Regions from separate parts of the Agromyces sp. NPDC029043 genome, predicted to be linked through region 1. Evidence: riboswitches for the same ligand, from Rfam matches in the RefSeq annotation. Region 1 holds a riboswitch; the other holds the start of a gene.
The links. Region 1 has a riboswitch for glycine ahead of gcvT (glycine cleavage system aminomethyltransferase GcvT). Riboswitches for the same ligand answer to the same signal wherever they lie in the genome.
Positions count from the first base shown of each region.

Region 2: it holds a riboswitch for glycine, as region 1 does, so the genes downstream of both, gcvP (aminomethyl-transferring glycine dehydrogenase) here and gcvT (glycine cleavage system aminomethyltransferase GcvT) in region 1, are expected to answer to the same signal.

Region 1 is NZ_JBVHVX010000021.1:55,102-65,623, reverse strand. Features, by position in the region: gene gcvP (aminomethyl-transferring glycine dehydrogenase) at 1-1,643, opposite strand, end outside; gene gcvH (glycine cleavage system protein GcvH) at 1,696-2,067, opposite strand; gene gcvT (glycine cleavage system aminomethyltransferase GcvT) at 2,123-3,304, opposite strand; glycine riboswitch at 3,351-3,458, opposite strand; glycine riboswitch at 3,460-3,548, opposite strand; gene ACZ4TW_RS20265 (NUDIX hydrolase) at 3,690-4,457, shown strand; gene nadA (quinolinate synthase NadA) at 4,454-5,875, shown strand; gene nadB (L-aspartate oxidase) at 5,877-7,481, shown strand; gene nadC (carboxylating nicotinate-nucleotide diphosphorylase) at 7,481-8,362, shown strand; gene ACZ4TW_RS20245 (cysteine desulfurase family protein) at 8,359-9,501, shown strand; gene ACZ4TW_RS20240 (MDR family MFS transporter) at 9,712-10,522, shown strand, end outside.
Region 2 is NZ_JBVHVX010000044.1:563-6,534, reverse strand. Features, by position in the region: gene ACZ4TW_RS23685 (MerR family transcriptional regulator) at 214-855, shown strand; glycine riboswitch at 870-982, shown strand; gene gcvP (aminomethyl-transferring glycine dehydrogenase) at 1,166-4,054, shown strand; gene ACZ4TW_RS23675 (LLM class F420-dependent oxidoreductase) at 4,094-5,041, opposite strand; gene ACZ4TW_RS23670 (hypothetical protein) at 5,061-5,972, opposite strand, start outside.

The DNA of each region.
Region 1 (10,522 bases):
CCCAACGAGCCGCGCACGTCGGCTTCGGGCGCGAACGGGTGCAGGTTCGCGAACTCGGGCCACGTGACGGCCTGCATCTCGGTCGCGGCGTTGAGCTTCATGGTGCACGAGCCGAGCGGGATCATGCCGCGGTCGAGCGCGTAGTCGCGGTCGGCGAGCTGCTTGAGGTACCGCATCATCTGCGTCTCGGAGTGGTGCGAGTTGAACACCGGGTGCTCGAGGTAGGCCGAGGTGCGGCGCAGCCCCTCGGGCAGGCTCCCGGGCAGCTCGCGGAGCGAGACCGGCACCTCGAGGCGCGGGTCGAACCCGAAGGCCTCGACGACGCGCGAGAGCTCGTCGGCCGTGGTGGTCTCGTCGACGGCGACGTGCACAGTGGCCTCATCGGCCTCCCACAGGTTCAGCCCGAGCTCGCGCCCGCGCGCGACGACGTTCGCGGCGAGGCCGGGCACGTGCACGCGGATCGCGTCGAAGTACGCCTCGTGCTCGAGCGCGAGTCCGAATCCGGTCAGCGCGTCGGCGAGCGCCTTCGCCTTCGCCGCCGTCGAGACCGCGATGTGCCGGATGCCCCGGGGCCCGTGGTACACCGCGTACATCGACGCCATCACGGCAAGGAGAACCTGCGCGGTGCAGATGTTCGAGGTCGCCTTCTCGCGGCGGATGTGCTGCTCGCGCGCCTGCAGGCTGAGCCGGTAGGCGGGATGGCCCGCGGCATCCTGCGAGACGCCCACGAGCCGGCCGGGCAACTGGCGCTCGAGTCCCTTCCGCACGGCCATGTAGCCGGCGTGCGGCCCGCCGAACCCCATGGGCACGCCGAAGCGCTGCGACGTGCCGACCGAGACATCCGCCCCGAGCTCGCCTGGGCTGGTCAGCAGCGCCATCGCGAGCAGGTCGGCGGCGACGACCGCGAGCGCGCCCTGCTCCTTCGAGGCGGCGATGAGCCGCGACGGGTTCCACACGCGGCCGGAGGCGCCGGGGTACTGGACGAAGAGCCCGAAGTGCTCGCCGAGGGCGGCGACATCCGTCGTCTCGTCGAGGTCGGTCACGACGAGCTCGATGCCGACCGCGCTGGCACGCGACTCCAGCAGCGCCCGGGTCTGGGGCAGCGCGTCGGCGTCGACCACGAACCGGTTCGAGCGGTTCTTCGACGCGCGGCGGGCGAGCAGCATGCCCTCGACGACGGCGGTGCCCTCGTCGAGCATCGACCCGTTGGCGGTGTCGAGCCCGGTGAGGTCGGCGACCATCGTCTGGAAGTTGATGATCGCCTCGAGGCGGCCCTGCGAGATCTCGGGCTGATACGGCGTGTACGCCGTGTACCAGCTCGGGTTCTCGAGCACGTTCCGCTGGATCACGGCCGGCGTGATGGTGCCCGAGTACCCGAGGCCGATCATCGACGTCCGCACGGTGTTCGCGTCGGCGAGCTCCCGCAGCTCGGCGAGCGCGTCGCGTTCGGTCGCGGCGGGCGGGATCACCGAGTCGAGCACCTCGTGCATGCGGATGGCGGTCGGCACCGCGGCATCCATGAGCGCGTCGAGCGAGTCGTAGCCGAGCGCGGCGAGCATCCACTCGTGGTCGCGCGGGGTGGTGCCGATGTGCCGGCGCCCGAAGGCGTCGACGTCGAAGGCCGGGGAGGTGCTGGCGGTCATCGTCTTCCTTGTGTTCGTCGGTCGAGGAGCGGGCGCGGCCCGCGTACGAGACCTACTCGCCCGTGAGGGCGCGGTACTCGTCGTGGCTGAGGAGCGTCGGCAGCGACGCGGCGGTCACCTTGATGAGCCATCCCTCGCCGAACGGGTCGCTGTTGACGAGCTCGGGCGAGTCGACGACGGCCTGGTTCGACTCGACGACCTCGCCGTCGACCGGCGCGAACAGCTCGCCGACCGACTTGGTCGACTCGATCTCACCGACGACGGTGCCGGCGGTGATGGCGGTGCCCGCGGACGGCAGGTCGACGTAGACGACGTCGCCGAGCTTCTCGGCGGCGTAGTCGGTGATGCCGATGGTGACGGTCTCGCCATCGACCTTCACCCATTCGTGCTCGGCGGTGTACTGCAGCTCGGCCTGGTCGGTCATCGGATGCTCCTCTGGTGTCGTGCGGTGCGGTGCGGTGCGGTCGTGGTCGGGGCGCTCAGGCGCCGCGCTTGTAGAACGGCAGGGCCCTGACGGATGCCGCGACGCGCGTGCCGCGGACGTCGACGAACAGGCGGGTGCCCGGCTCCGACAGCTCGGGCGACACGAACGCCATCGCCACGGGGTGCCCGAGCGTGGGCGAGAGCGCGCCGGAGGTGACCTCGCCGACCTCGCGGGCGTCGTCGCCGTCGCCGTCGAACACGGCGTAGCCGGCGCGCGGCGCGCGGCGCCCCTCGGCGGCCAACCCGACGAGCACGGGCGCGCCCTCGGCCGGCCCCTGCTCGATCGCGGACCGCCCGACGAAGTCGCCCTCCTTGGCGAGGGCGACGACGCGGCCCAGGCCGGCCTGCACCGGCAGGATGTCGCGGCTCAGCTCGTGCCCGTAGAGCGGCATGCCCGCCTCGAGGCGCAGCGTGTCGCGGCTCGCGAGCCCGCACGGCACGACGCGGGGCCCGCCGGTCTCGCGCAGCGCCTCCCAGAGTCGCTTCGCGCGGTCGGGCGCGACGTAGAGCTCGAAGCCGTCCTCGCCGGTGTACCCGGTGCGCGCGACGAGCACGGGCTCGCCCTCCCACGTGGCCGGGATGGCCCGGTAGTACTTGAGCGCGGCGACCGCGTCGACGAAGTCCTCGCCGTCGTTGCCGGGGCCGTCGATGCCGAACCCCTCGGTCTGCTGCAGCACCTCGAGCGCGTCGGGACCCTGCAGCGCGATGAGCGCGATGTCGTCGGACTCGTCGAACACCTCGGTCTCGAACGGCGCGGTGCGGCTGCGGAGCTCCTCGGCGACGACCTCGCGGTTCGACGCGTTCGCCACGACCATGTAGCGGTCGGCGCCGGTGCGGTAGACGACGAGATCGTCGATGACGCCGCCGTCGCGGCCGAGCAGGAGCGAGTACTTCGCCTGGCCCTCGGCGATGGCCGACAGCTTGCCGGCGAGCGCGTAGTCGAGCGACGCGGCGGCCTCGGGCCCGACGACCACGATCTCGCCCATGTGCGACAGGTCGAAGAGGCCCGCGTGCTGTCGCACGGCGTGGTGCTCGGCGAGGTCGCTCGAATAGCGCACCGGCATCTGCCAGCCGGCGAAGTCGGTGAACGAGGCGCCCTCGGAACGGTGCACCTCGTCGAGGGGACTGCGTCGCTCGGTGGTGCCGGGGTCGGTGGTGGTGCCGGTTGCGTCGGTCACGAGTTCTCCAGGATCGCGCGGATGGCGCGGCGGTGCGCCGCTCGAGAACTCCCCCTCTGTCATGGGCCTGAGAGCTTCGCATCGCGCCCGTGGGGAGCTGTGCTTTCACCTTCGGCGGGATGGCGCCTGCGCGTCATCCGCTTTCCAGAGTCGGCCTCGTCATCGCGGTGATGCGACCTGAGAGATTGGCGGGGAGGCTTGCTCCTTCGGTGCCGGATGGTGCCGGCTCTCCCGCGATGCGTCGATGGCCCGGTATGCGATTGTGCTCGCAGTCTACAGGGTGCGTCACACGATTCGCGTTCGGGTCACCGTGACTGTAAGCTGTCGGCATCGTGACTTAGAGTCGGCGTGACTCTGAGTGGTCGTTCGAGCGAGAGGCGAGCGGATGTCGCAGCACGACGCGCAGGCGCGCCTGGCCGTCTCCACCGTCATCTTCGCCATCTCGCCCGAGGCCGACGGCGACGGCGCCGTTCGCCCCAGCCTGAGGATCCCGCTCGTCCGGCGGCTGCGCGAGCCCGGACTCGGCCGCTGGGCGCTCCCCGGCGGGTGGCTCCCCGTCGACGAGTCGCTCGCCGCCGCCGCCGCACGCACGCTCGCCGAGACGACGGGCCTCGCTCCCCGCTACCTCGAGCAGCTCTACACCTTCGGCGAGCCCGACCGCTCGCCCGGCGAGCGCGTCGTGTCGGTCGTGTACTGGGCGCTCGTGCACTCCGACGAGGTCGAGCGGGCCGTCTCCGACGAGAACGTCCGATGGTTCGACGAGGACGACCTGCCCGACCTGGCCTTCGACCACGCCGCGATCATCGACTACGCGCTCACGAGGCTGCGCACCAAGCTCGAGTACTCGCGCATCGCGCACGCGCTGCTGCCCGAGCGGTTCACGATGGCCGAGCTCCGGGGCGTGCACGAGGCCGTGCTGCGTCGCCGCCTCGACCCGGCCAACTTCCGCCGCACGGTCGAGGCCTCCGGCACGCTCGTCGACACCGGCGAGCGACTGTCCGGCACGCGGCATCGCCCGCCGGCGCTCTACCGCTTCGATCCCGCCCACTCCCCCGCGGCGCCGCCCTCACCGGCGCCTGCGGCGCCGCGCGACGCGGCATCCGCCACCACCGATCCTCGACCCGGCACCGACAGCAAGGACACCCCGGAATGAGCACCACCCTGCCCGTCACCGCACCCGCCACCGGCGACGCCACGCGCGCGGCGGCATCCGTCGACCGCGCCATCCGGCTCATCACGACCGGGTCCACGGCGGGCTCGACCTGCACGCCCGACCTCGCGAAGGGCCCCTGGGAGTTCGACCGCGGGCCGGTCGGCTACGGACCGGGCTCGTCGATGGGCGACGTGATCCCCACCGGCTCGCCCCGCCAGGGCGCCCTGCCGTCCGAGTACCGGGAGGCGTCCGGCACCGAGCTCGACGAGCGCATCCGCGCCGCGAAGGCCACGCTCGGCGACCGCGTGGTCGTGCTCGGCCACTTCTACCAGCGCGACGAGGTCGTGCAGCACGCCGACTTCACGGGCGACTCGTTCCAGCTCGCGAACGCGGCGATGACCCGGCCCGCCGCCGAGGCCATCGTGTTCTGCGGCGTGCACTTCATGGCTGAGACCGCCGACATGCTCTCGCGCCCCGACCAGGCCGTGATCTTGCCGAACCTCGCCGCCGGCTGTTCGATGGCCGACATGGCCGACACGTCGAGCGTCGAGGAGTGCTGGGAGCAGCTCGAGGAGGTCTACGGCGACCTGACGGCGACCGACGCGTCGGGCCGGGTGCCCGTCATCCCCGTCACCTACATGAACTCGTCGGCGGCGCTCAAGGGCTTCGTCGGCCGCAACGGCGGCATCGTCTGCACCTCGTCGAACGCGACGACCGTGCTGGAGTGGGCGTTCGAGCGCGGGCGGCGCGTGCTGTTCTTCCCCGACCAGCACCTCGGCCGCAACACCGCGAAGGCCATGGGCGTGCCGCTCGAGGCCATGCCCATGTGGAACCCGCGTAAGCCGCTCGGCGGCAGCACGGCCGAGGAGCTGCAGGACGCCCGCGTCATCCTGTGGCACGGGTTCTGCTCGGTGCACAAGCGCTTCACGGTCGAGCAGATCGCGCAGGCCCGCGCCGAGCACCCTGGCGTGCAGGTCATCGTGCATCCCGAGTGCCCGATGCCGGTCGTCGACGCGGCCGATGCCGCGGGGTCGACCGACTTCATCGTCAAGGCCATCCAGGCGGCGCCGGCCGGCTCGACCTTCGCCATCGGCACCGAGATCAACCTCGTGCAGCGCCTCGCCGCCGAGCACCCCGAGCACACCATCTTCTGCCTCGACCCGGTGGTGTGCCCGTGCTCGACGATGTACCGGATCCACCCGGGCTACCTCGCGTGGGTGCTCGAGGAGCTCGTCGCGGGCCGGGTCGTGAACCGCATCGAGGTGGATGACGACGTCGCCGAGCCCGCGCGCGTGGCGCTCGAGCGCATGCTCGCGGCCAAGCCGCCGGCCTCGGTGCCGGTTCCCGCGGGCTCGACGATCGCGGCGGCGAGCCGTGCGCGGGCGGCCGATGCCGCGGGCGCGCCGGTCGGGGCCTGACATGACCCGCGTGCTCGTCGTCGGCTCCGGCATCGCGGGGCTGTGGACGGCGATCCGGGCCGCCGAGGCGGGCTGCGACGTCTCCGTGGTGACGAAGGCGGCGATCGGCGACGGCGCGACGCCGTGGGCGCAGGGCGGCATCGCCGCGGCGATCTTCGCGGGCGACGCGGCGTCGCGCCACGCGGCCGACACGATCGCCGCCGGCGCGGGCCTCAGCGAGGCGGCCGCGGTGCGCGTGCTCACCGACGACGGTCCGGCGCGCATCCGCGACCTCATCCGCTTCGGCGTCGCGTTCGACCGCGACGAGTCCGGGCTGGCTCGGGGCCTCGAGGCGGCGCATTCCCGTGCGCGCATCCTCCACGCCGGTGGCGATCGCACGGGGGCGGCCATCCAGGCCGCACTCGTCGCCACCGTCCGACGTCGTGCCGTTCGCGTGCTCGAGCACACGACGCTCGCCGATCTCGTGGTCGAGCACGGCCGTGTCGTCGGCATCCGGGTCGTGCCCGGCGACCGGGCGGATGGCGCGCCCCGCGAGCTGCGCGCCGACGCGGTCGTGCTCGCGACCGGCGGCGCCGGATGCCTGTACCGGCATACGACGAACCCCGATGTCGCGACCGGCGACGGAGTCGCCGCGGCCGCGCGCGCGGGCGCCGAGGTCGCCGACCTCGAGTTCGTGCAGTTCCACCCGACCGCGCTCGCGGTCCCCGGCACGCCGCTCATCTCCGAGGCCGTCCGCGGCGAGGGCGCGGTGCTGCGCGATGCCGCGGGCCGCCGATTCCTGCTCGACGTCGATCCGCGGGCCGAGCTCGCGCCGCGCGACGTCGTCGCGCGCGCCGTGTGGCGACGCATGGCCGAACAGGGCGGCGTCCCGGTCGGGCTCGACGCGACGCACCTCGGCGCCGAGCGGCTCGCCGCCCGGTTCCCGGGCATCGATGCCGCGTGCCGAGCGGCGGGCTTCGACTGGTCGCGCGAGCCCGTCCCCGTGGTGCCCGCCGCGCACTACGCCATGGGCGGCGTCGTCACCGACCTCGACGGCCGCACGAGCCTGCCCGGCCTCTGGGCCGTGGGCGAGGTCGCCCGCACGGGCGTGCACGGGGCGAACCGGCTCGCCTCGAACTCGCTGCTCGAGGGTGCCGTGTTCGCCGAGCGCGCCGCCCGTGACCTGGCGGCCGCGCCGTCCCTTCCCACCCGCGCCACGGCCCCCGCCGCCCCGGCCGGTACCGCCCCCGTCCAGATCGGCGGATATACGATCCGACGCGCCGGTGACGAGGCCGGGATCGACGGGGTGGTGGATCGTATATCCGCCGGGATGGACGGCACGACCGCGTCGGGCGCGAGCGCGGCGGTGGACCGGGGCGAGCTGCAGCAGCTCATGTGGGACCAGGTCGGACTCGAGCGCGACGCGAAGGGGCTCGCCGCGGCATCCGCTCGGCTCGACGGATGGCACGCACCCGAGCCCGTCGACCGCCGCTCCGCGGAAGACCGCAACCTGCTCGAGCTCGCGCGCCTCACCGTGGCCGCCGCGCTCGCCCGCACCTGCAGCGTCGGCGCGCACACGCGCACCGACGCGGCATCCGTCGCCGAGCCCGAACGAGAGGCCGCCTGATGACCGAACCCCGCGAGATCGAGCGCGTCGCGCTCATGGCGCTCGACGAGGACGCGCCGTGGGGCGACCTCACGGGCGAGACGCTCATCCCCGAGTCGGCGGCGGCCACGGCCGAGCTGGTGGCGCGCGAGCCCGGCGTGTTCAGCGGCGCGCGCGTCGTCGAGGCGGCGTTCCGGCTGGTCGACGCGGCGATCGAGGTCGACGTGGTCGCCGACGACGGCGAGCGGTTCGCGGCGGGCGACGTGCTCGCGCGCGTGCACGGCCCGGCGCGCGGCATCCTGCGCGCCGAGCGTGTCGCGCTCAACCTGGTGCAGCGGATGTCGGGAGTCGCGACGCTCACGGCACGCTACGTCGACGCCGTCGCGGGCACTCGCGCACGCATCGTCGACACCCGCAAGACCACCCCCGGCCTGCGCAGCCTCGAACGGCAGGCCGTCCGCGACGGCGGCGGACGCAACCACCGGCGCTCGCTCTCCGATGCGATCATGGCCAAGGACAACCACCTCGCGGTGCTCACCGCGGGCGGCGCCGACCTGGCCACGGCGCTCCGCGACGCGCGCGAGCGGATGCCGCACACCGCGCACCTCGAGGTCGAGGTCGACCGCCTCGACCAGATCGCCCCGGTGCTCGCGGGCGGCGCCGACACGATCATGCTCGACAACTTCACGATCGACGACCTGCGCGCGGGCGTCGAGCTCATCGCGGGCCGCGCGATCGTCGAGGCCTCCGGCGGCGTGAACCTCGACACGGTCGCCGCGATCGCGGCGACCGGCGTCGACGTCATCTCGGTCGGCGCGCTGACCCACTCCGCCCGGGCGCTCGACCTCGGGCTCGATGTCGTGATCGAGGCACCGGACGGCGCGGCGCGGAGGTCGACGTGATCTTCGCCGATCACGCCGCCACCACGCCCGTCCGCCGGGAGGCGCTCGAGGCGATGTGGCCGTACCTGACGGGTGCCTTCGGCAACCCGTCGAGCCGCCACGGCATCGGCGAGGAGGCGGCTCGCGCCCTGGCGTGGGCGCGGGATGAGGTCGCGGCCGTGGTCGGCGCCCGCGCGGGCGACGTCGTGTTCACGTCGGGCGGCACCGAGGCCGACAACCTCGCGGTGAAGGGGCTCGCGCTGGCCGGCCCGCGCGGCCGGCACGTCGTGATCTCGCCCGTCGAGCACGAGGCCGTGATCGAGGCGGCCGACGCGCTGCGCCGCCTGCACGGGTTCGAGGTCGACGAGGTCGACGTCGACGCGACCGGCATGGTCGTGCCCGCGGCGCTCGAGCGCGTCATCCGCCCCGACACGACGCTCGTGTCGGTGCAGCTCGCGAACAACGAGGTGGGCACGGTCAACCCGGTCGGCGAGCTCGCTCGCGTGGCGCACGAGGCGGGCGCGCTCCTGCACACCGACGCCGTGCAGGCGGCCGGGTGGCTGCCGCTGTCGATGCCGGCGCTCGGCGTCGACGCGCTGTCGCTCGCCGGCCACAAGGTGGGCGCACCGAAGGGCACGGGCGCGTTGATCGTCCGCGGGCGCCTGCCGCTCGAGCCCGTGCTGCACGGCGGCGGTCAGGAGCGTGGTCGACGCTCGGGCACCGAGAACGTGGCCGGTGCGGTCGCGTTCGCCACGGCGCTGCGGCTCGCCGAGTCCGAGCGGGCGGATGCCGCGGCGCGCGTCGGCGAGCTGACCACCCGGTTCCGCGAGCTCGTCGCCGCCGCGGTGCCCGACGCCGTTCCCACCGGTCATCTGGTCGAGCGGCTGCCCGGCACGGTCTCGTTCGTCTTCCCCGGAACCGGCGGCGAGGCCGTACTGCTCGAGCTCGAGCGACGCGACGTGGTGGTGTCGAGCGGGTCGGCCTGTGCCGCGGGCAGCGACGAGCCGTCGCACGTGCTCACCGCGATGGGCGTCCCGCCCGAGGTGGCGCAGACCGCCGTGCGGTTCTCGTTCGGCGCGGGCACCGACCGGGCCGATGTCGAGACGGCTGCGGCCGCCCTCGCACAGGCCGTGTCGGCGGTCCGCGATATCGTCGCCTGAGCGCGCCGCGAGCATCGCGGCCCGCCCGGGTCGATGCATGAGCATGCGTCGGCCGAAACGGGAATAGCGCGCGCTGCGGGCCGGTTCCCGTACTCGTCGCCGATCGCGCCATCGCGGTGACGACCGCTCATCCGTCGGCAGACCGACGCGATTCCGCCACGACATCGACACGACGTAGACACGAGACGAACGACGAGCAAGGACGCGCACGTGACCGAACGCACCGCACCAGGCACCGACTCCATCCGAATCCCCGACGAGGCCGACCGCGCGTTCGACGAGCAGGTACTCGCCGCGCGGCCCGAGCACGGCGCCCGCAACACCCGCGTGATCTGGCTGCTGCTCGCCGCGACGTTCGTGGTGTTCCTCAACGAGACGATCATGAGCGTCGCGATCCCGCACCTCGTCGACGACCTCGACATCACGCTCTCGGCGGCGCAGTGGCTCACGACGGCCTTCATGCTCACCATGGCCGTCGTGATCCCGATCACCGGCTTCCTCCTGCAGCGCTTCCCGACGCGGCCGATCTTCGGCACGGCCATGACCCTCTTCTCGGCCGGCACGCTGCTCGCGGCCCTTGCACCGGGGTTCGAGGTGCTGCTCGGAGCCCGCATCGTACAGGCGACCGGCACGGCGATCATGATGCCACTGCTCATGACGTCGCTGATGACGCTGGTCGCGCCGTCCGACCGCGGTCGCTTCATGGGTCGCGTGTCGATCGTGATGTCGGTCGCGCCCGCCGTCGGCCCGGCGCTGTCCGGGCTCATCCTGAACTACTTCGGCTGGCGGTACATGTTCTGGTTCGTGCTGCCGTTCGCGGTGGCGATGCTCGTCATCGGCCTGCGCCGCGTCGAGAACATCGGCGAGACCCGCGTGTTCCCGATCGACGTCGTGTCGGTCGTGCTCTCGGCGATCGGCTTCGGCGGCCTCGTCTACGGGCTGAGCCTCGTCGGCGGCGTCGTCAGCGGACGCTCCTCGGGCGATGCGGCAGCCATGTGGATCGCCCTCGCCGCGGGCGCGG
Region 2 (5,972 bases), on a different contig from region 1:
TCATCTCAAGTCGAGGTTGAGGTTGATGGGCGCGTCGCGTTGAACCTCGGTCGTCCGGCGCCCTACGGTCATCGCATCACCACGCCGACGTGGTGATGTGGGAGATGATCGGTCCCGAGGGGCGTACTCTGAGACGCGGACCTCGACAGATGAGGCCGATCCGAGCGTTGCGAGGAGTCTGCAGTGGGCGATCAGCCTTTCGACCGGGATGCGGTGGCGGACCGAGATGCCGAAACGGCATCGACCGGTGACGCATCGACCCCAGAGCAGGCGGGTGGCGCAGGTCCGTCGACACCCACCCAGGGCAGCCTCGACGACGTCGTCCCCGGCCTCTTCCCGAACGACACCGTCCCCGACGAACTCGTCGGCTACCGCGTACCGAGCGCCTGCCAGATCGCCGGCATCACCTACCGTCAGCTCGATTACTGGGCACGCACCGGCCTGGTCGTGCCGTCGATCCGTGGCGCGGCGGGCTCCGGAAGCCAGCGTCTGTATTCCTTCAAGGACATCCTCGTCCTCAAGATCGTCAAGCGGCTCCTCGATACCGGCATCTCGCTGCAGAACATCCGTGTCGCGGTCGATCACCTGCGTAAGCGTGGCGTCGAAGATCTTGCCCGCATCACCCTGTTCTCCGACGGCACGACGGTCTACGAGTGCACGTCCGCCGAAGAGGTCGTCGATCTCCTGCAGGGTGGTCAGGGCGTATTCGGCATCGCTGTGAGCGGCGCGATGCGCGAGCTCACCGGCACCATCGCCGATTTCCCCGGCGAGCGCGCCGACGGCGGTGTGAGCGAGACCGCACCCGAGGACGAACTCGCCGCACGCCGCAAGAGCCGCACTCGCCGCACCGGCTAGACTGGCTGGTACGTCGCACCGTCACGGGAGAGAGTCGTACCGCGCACCGTCAGGTGGGGGAGTCCGGCCGCCGAAGGAGCAACACCTCCTCGTCAAACTCTCAGGCACCCAGGACCGTGATGGAGACGACGTCTCTGGAAAGTGATGGGTTCGCTCATCCGCCCACGGTGAAAGGCCGCCCCGACGACGACGCCGGGTCGGCTGAATCTCTCAGGCGTTCCGGGTCGGCACCGCCCGACTCCCGAACATGACAGAGGGGGAGGACCCTACGGTCGGCTGCCGCCGATCGCTGGCGAGAGGTCCGCCCGTCATGTCGTCCGCTCCGCAGTCCCGCACGTTCGTCGACCGTCACGTCGGCCCCGACGCCGAGGACACCGCACGCATCCTCACCGCGATCGGCGTCGGCTCCCTCGATGAGCTCGCCTCCGTCGTCGTTCCCGGAGTCATCGCCGACGATCCCGACGACAACGGGCTCGATGCCCTGCCCGCACCGCTGTCCGAGCCGCAGGCGCTGGCCCGCCTCGCCGCACTCGCCGACGCCAACACCGTCGCACGCTCGATGATCGGACTCGGGTACTACGGGACCCACACGCCCGGTGTCATCACCCGCAATGTGCTGGAGAATCCCGCCTGGTACACCGCGTACACGCCGTACCAGCCGGAGATCAGCCAGGGACGCCTGGAGGCGCTGCTCAACTTCCAGACCATGGTCGGCGACCTGACCGGCATGGAGGTCGCCAACGCGTCGATGCTCGACGAGGCGACCGCCGCCGCCGAAGCGATGACCCTGATGCGTCGCGCGGTGAAGTCGTCGTCCAAGCGACTCGTCGTCGACGACGACCTGTTCCCACAGACCCGGGCCGTCATCGAGACCCGTGCCGAACCTCTCGGCATCGAGATCGTCGAGGCCTCGCTGCATCCGCAGCTGCCCGATGCCGGTCTGCCCGAGGGCGACTTCTTCGGCGTGATCCTGCAGGTGCCCGGGGCGTCGGGCCGTGTTGTCGACGCCGCACCGATCATCGACGCCGCCCATGAGCGTGGCGCACTCGTCGCGGTCGGCGCCGACCTGCTCGCCCTGACGCTCATCACCCCGCCGGGTGAGCAGGGCGCCGATGTCTGCTTCGGCACCACCCAGCGCTTCGGCGTCCCGATGGGCTTCGGCGGACCCCACGCCGGCTATCTCTCCGTGCACAGCAGGCACGCCCGGCAGTTACCCGGCCGCCTCGTCGGCGTGTCGAAGGACGCCGACGGCAACCTCGCCTACCGCCTTGCGCTGCAGACCCGTGAACAGCACATCCGCCGGGAGAAGGCCACCAGTAACATCTGCACGGCGCAGGTGCTGCTCGCCGTGATCGCCGCGATGTACGCCTCGTATCACGGTGCCGACGGCCTGGCCGCCATCGCCCGCCGTGTCCATGCGCGGGCCGCGCTCGTCGCCGACAGTCTGGCCGCCGCCGGATTCCGGATCGAGCACTCCACCTTCTTCGACACCGTCCTCGTACGTGTTCCGGGACAGGCCGGGGCCGTCGTGGATCACGCCAAGGCGCACGGCAACGTGAACCTCCGACACGTCGACGACGATCTCGTCGGCATCGCCTGCGACGAGACCACCACCGACGCCGACATCACCGCGGTGCTGGGCGCATTCAGCGCCGGCAACGTCACGCCGCGCTCCTTCGCCCAGGACATCGAGACGCGCACGAGCGAGTACCTCACCCATCCGGCGTTCACCCGCTACCGCACCGAGACCGCGATGCTGCGCTATCTGCGCCGCCTGTCCGACAAGGACATTGCCCTCGACCGCAGCATGATCCCGCTCGGGTCCTGCACCATGAAGCTCAACGCGACTACGGAGATGGAACCCATCACCTGGCCCGGCTTCGCCGAACTCCACCCGTTCGCGCCCGCCGCAGACACCGCGGGTATCCGCGAGTTGATCACCGAATTGGAGAGCTGGCTGGTCGCCATCACCGGCTATGACCGGATCAGCTTGCAGCCCAACGCCGGATCGCAGGGCGAGTACGCCGGGCTGCTGGCCATCCGCCGCTATCACCTCAGCCGAGGGCATGATCATCGCGACGTCTGTCTGATCCCGTCGAGCGCTCACGGCACCAACGCGGCGTCGGCTGTGATGGCCGGGATGCGTGTCGTGGTTGTCGGCTGCCGCGAGAACGGCGACGTCGACCTCGACGACCTGCGCGCCAAGATCGACGCCCACCGCGACACCCTGTCCGCGTTGATGATCACCTACCCCTCGACACACGGTGTCTTCGAGCACGACATCGCCGACATCTGCGCCTCGGTACACGACGCCGGTGGCCAGGTGTACGTCGACGGTGCGAACCTCAATGCCCTTGTCGGACTGGCCCGTCCGGGCCGATTCGGCGGTGACGTCAGCCACCTGAATCTGCACAAGACGTTCTGCATCCCGCACGGCGGTGGCGGGCCCGGCGTCGGACCGATCGGTGTTCGGCATCACCTCGCGCCGTTCCTGCCCGGGCATCCGCTCGCCGACGAACTCCCCGGCGACATGACGATCGCGGCGGCGCCGTACGGATCGGCGTCGATCCTGCCGATCACCTACGCCTACATCGCCATGATGGGTGCAGACGGCTTGCGCCGGGCCACGCTAACCGCGATCGCGTCGGCCAACTACGTCGCCCGACGCCTCGCCGAGTACTACCCGGTGCTCTACACCGATCACGCCGCCGGCGCCGCCGACGACGAGGTCGGTTATGTCGCCCACGAGTGCATCCTGGACCTGCGGCCGCTGACCAAGGCGACCGGCGTCACCGTCGACGATGTGGCAAAGCGCCTGGCCGACTACGGTTTCCACGCACCGACGATGAGCTTCCCGGTCGCCGGCACCCTCATGGTCGAGCCCACCGAGAGTGAGAACCTCGACGAGCTCGACGCGTTCATCGACGCCATGGTCGCCATCCGCGCCGAGATCGACGACGTCGCCAAGGGCACCTGGCCGGTGGAGGACAATCCGCTGCGTGGTGCGCCGCATACCGCCGAATGTCTTGTCGCGCAGTGGGATCATCCGTACTCCCGCGAGACCGCGGTCTACCCGTCGGGTCTGCCCTCGGCCGGCGCTCGCGCCAAGGTGTGGCCGGGTGTCCGACGCATCGACGGTGCGTTCGGCGACCGCAACCTGGTGTGCAACTGCCCGCCGATCGAGGCGTTCAGCGAGTAGCGGCGGCAGACGGCCCGGTAGACCGCCCGGTGCAGTGCGTCAGATGAGGGGCGCGAGGGTCTCCCCGAGGAGGCTTACGCGTCCCTTGATGTGACCGTTCGCCGGAGCGTTCACCGTGAACCCGTCCACGCCGGCGGCCTTGAGGTCGGCGAACCGCTGCGCCACCTCGTCGGGATCGCCGACAATCGTCGACGACCGTCGGACCTCGGCACGCGGATTCCTCGCGAGATAGGCCTCGAACTCGGCGACGGCCTGCTCGTGGGTGGGCGCGACACATGCCGAGGTCTGCAGGCTGACCGTGATCTCCGCGCGGTCGCGGCCGAGCTTCTCGCAGTGACCGGCGAGCGCGTCGAGTTTGCGGCCGATCTCGGCGGGTGCACAGATGATGTTCGACTCGTCTGCGTACTGTGCGACCATCCGCAGCGTCTTGCGCTCACCGCCGCCACCGATCATCACCGGGATACGACCGAGCGGAGCAGGCGAGTTGATCGCCTCCACGACCTGATAATGCTTGCCGTCGAGTGAGGGCCGTTCGCCGCGCAGCATCGGCAGAATGATCTGCAGGGCCTCCTCGAGTTTCTCGAATCGGTCGGTGAAGGTGCCGAATTCGTAACCGAGAGAATCGTGTTCGAGTTCGAACCAGCCGGCGCCGATACCGAGTTGACCGCGTCCGGCCGAGACCAGGTCCAGGGCGGTGACCGACTTCGCGAGCAGCGTCGGGTTGCGGTAGGTGTTGCCGGTGACCAGCGCCGACAGCCGCACCCGCGAGGTGTGCTGGGCCAGCGCCGCGAGCAGCGTGTAGCACTCGATCATCGGTTCGTCGGGTTCGCCCAGAATGGGCAATTGGTAGAAGTGATCCATCACCAGGACGGTGTCGAAGCCGGAGTTCTCCGCTTCGACGGCCTGCGCCGTGATGATCGGGAACAACTGATCCGGGCGGACATCCGGGTAGGTGAAATTCGGGATCTGATAACCGAGGAGAGTCACCACCCCGACGCTACGCCCCTCAGCTCCCGGCGGGGCGCGGCGCGGAATCGGGGCCGAAGACGAGCCGGTTGATGGAGATCGTCGCCGCGGTCTCCGGTACCGGCATCGGGTCACGGGTGTTGGGGAAGGTCACCGTCGCGGTGGCTGTCGGCAGCGGTGCGTCGCCACGGAATCCGAGTTGCGTCAGCTCCTTCAACTGCTCGGCCTTCATCGCGAACGAGAAGAACTCGGCGACCGCCGCATTCGCGACGTCGGACACCTGATCACCGGCCAGCCGGATGACCGGATAATCCGCCAGCGGCGTCGGACCACCCGGCACCACCTCGGCCAATGTCGCCGTGGCGTCATCCTTGGTGAGCTGATAAAGACGCTGCTCGGTGATGGGCACGACGCGGATGCTCGCTGCCTGCAGGGACGGGGCGTCGGCGATGGATGTCGCCGCTCCCGTCGGGGTGCCGTCCGGCGACTGCGGTGCCCCGTCGATGAGTTCGGTCACGGTGGTGGTGACCTGATCGGAGGCGGCGTCGGCCGCGGAGAGGGGACCGGTGGTCCGGGTGATCGCGGATGCGACGGCCTGCGCACTGAGCGAGGTGGCGTCCGATCCGCTGCCGCGCGGCATCGCCATACGTAGCGAACCGATGCCGTTCAGGCCGACGGAGGAGAGGCTGTCGTTACGCGCCTGCAGCGTGGGGACCTGCGTCCACTGCAATTGCCCGTCGAACGCCGTCGCCAGTTCGGGCGACATCGCCAGGACGACCGGTGAGGTCACCAACGACGACGGCTCGCCCTCGAGGGCGGTGGGGCGGGCGGTGGCGAGCTCCGCCGACCAGATCGACGACTGCGGCACCCAGGCGGCCGGGAATGTGCCCATGGACGCCGGATCCCAGGTGCTCGTCAGCCCGTCGAGGGTGACCTTCGCATCGCCCGGACG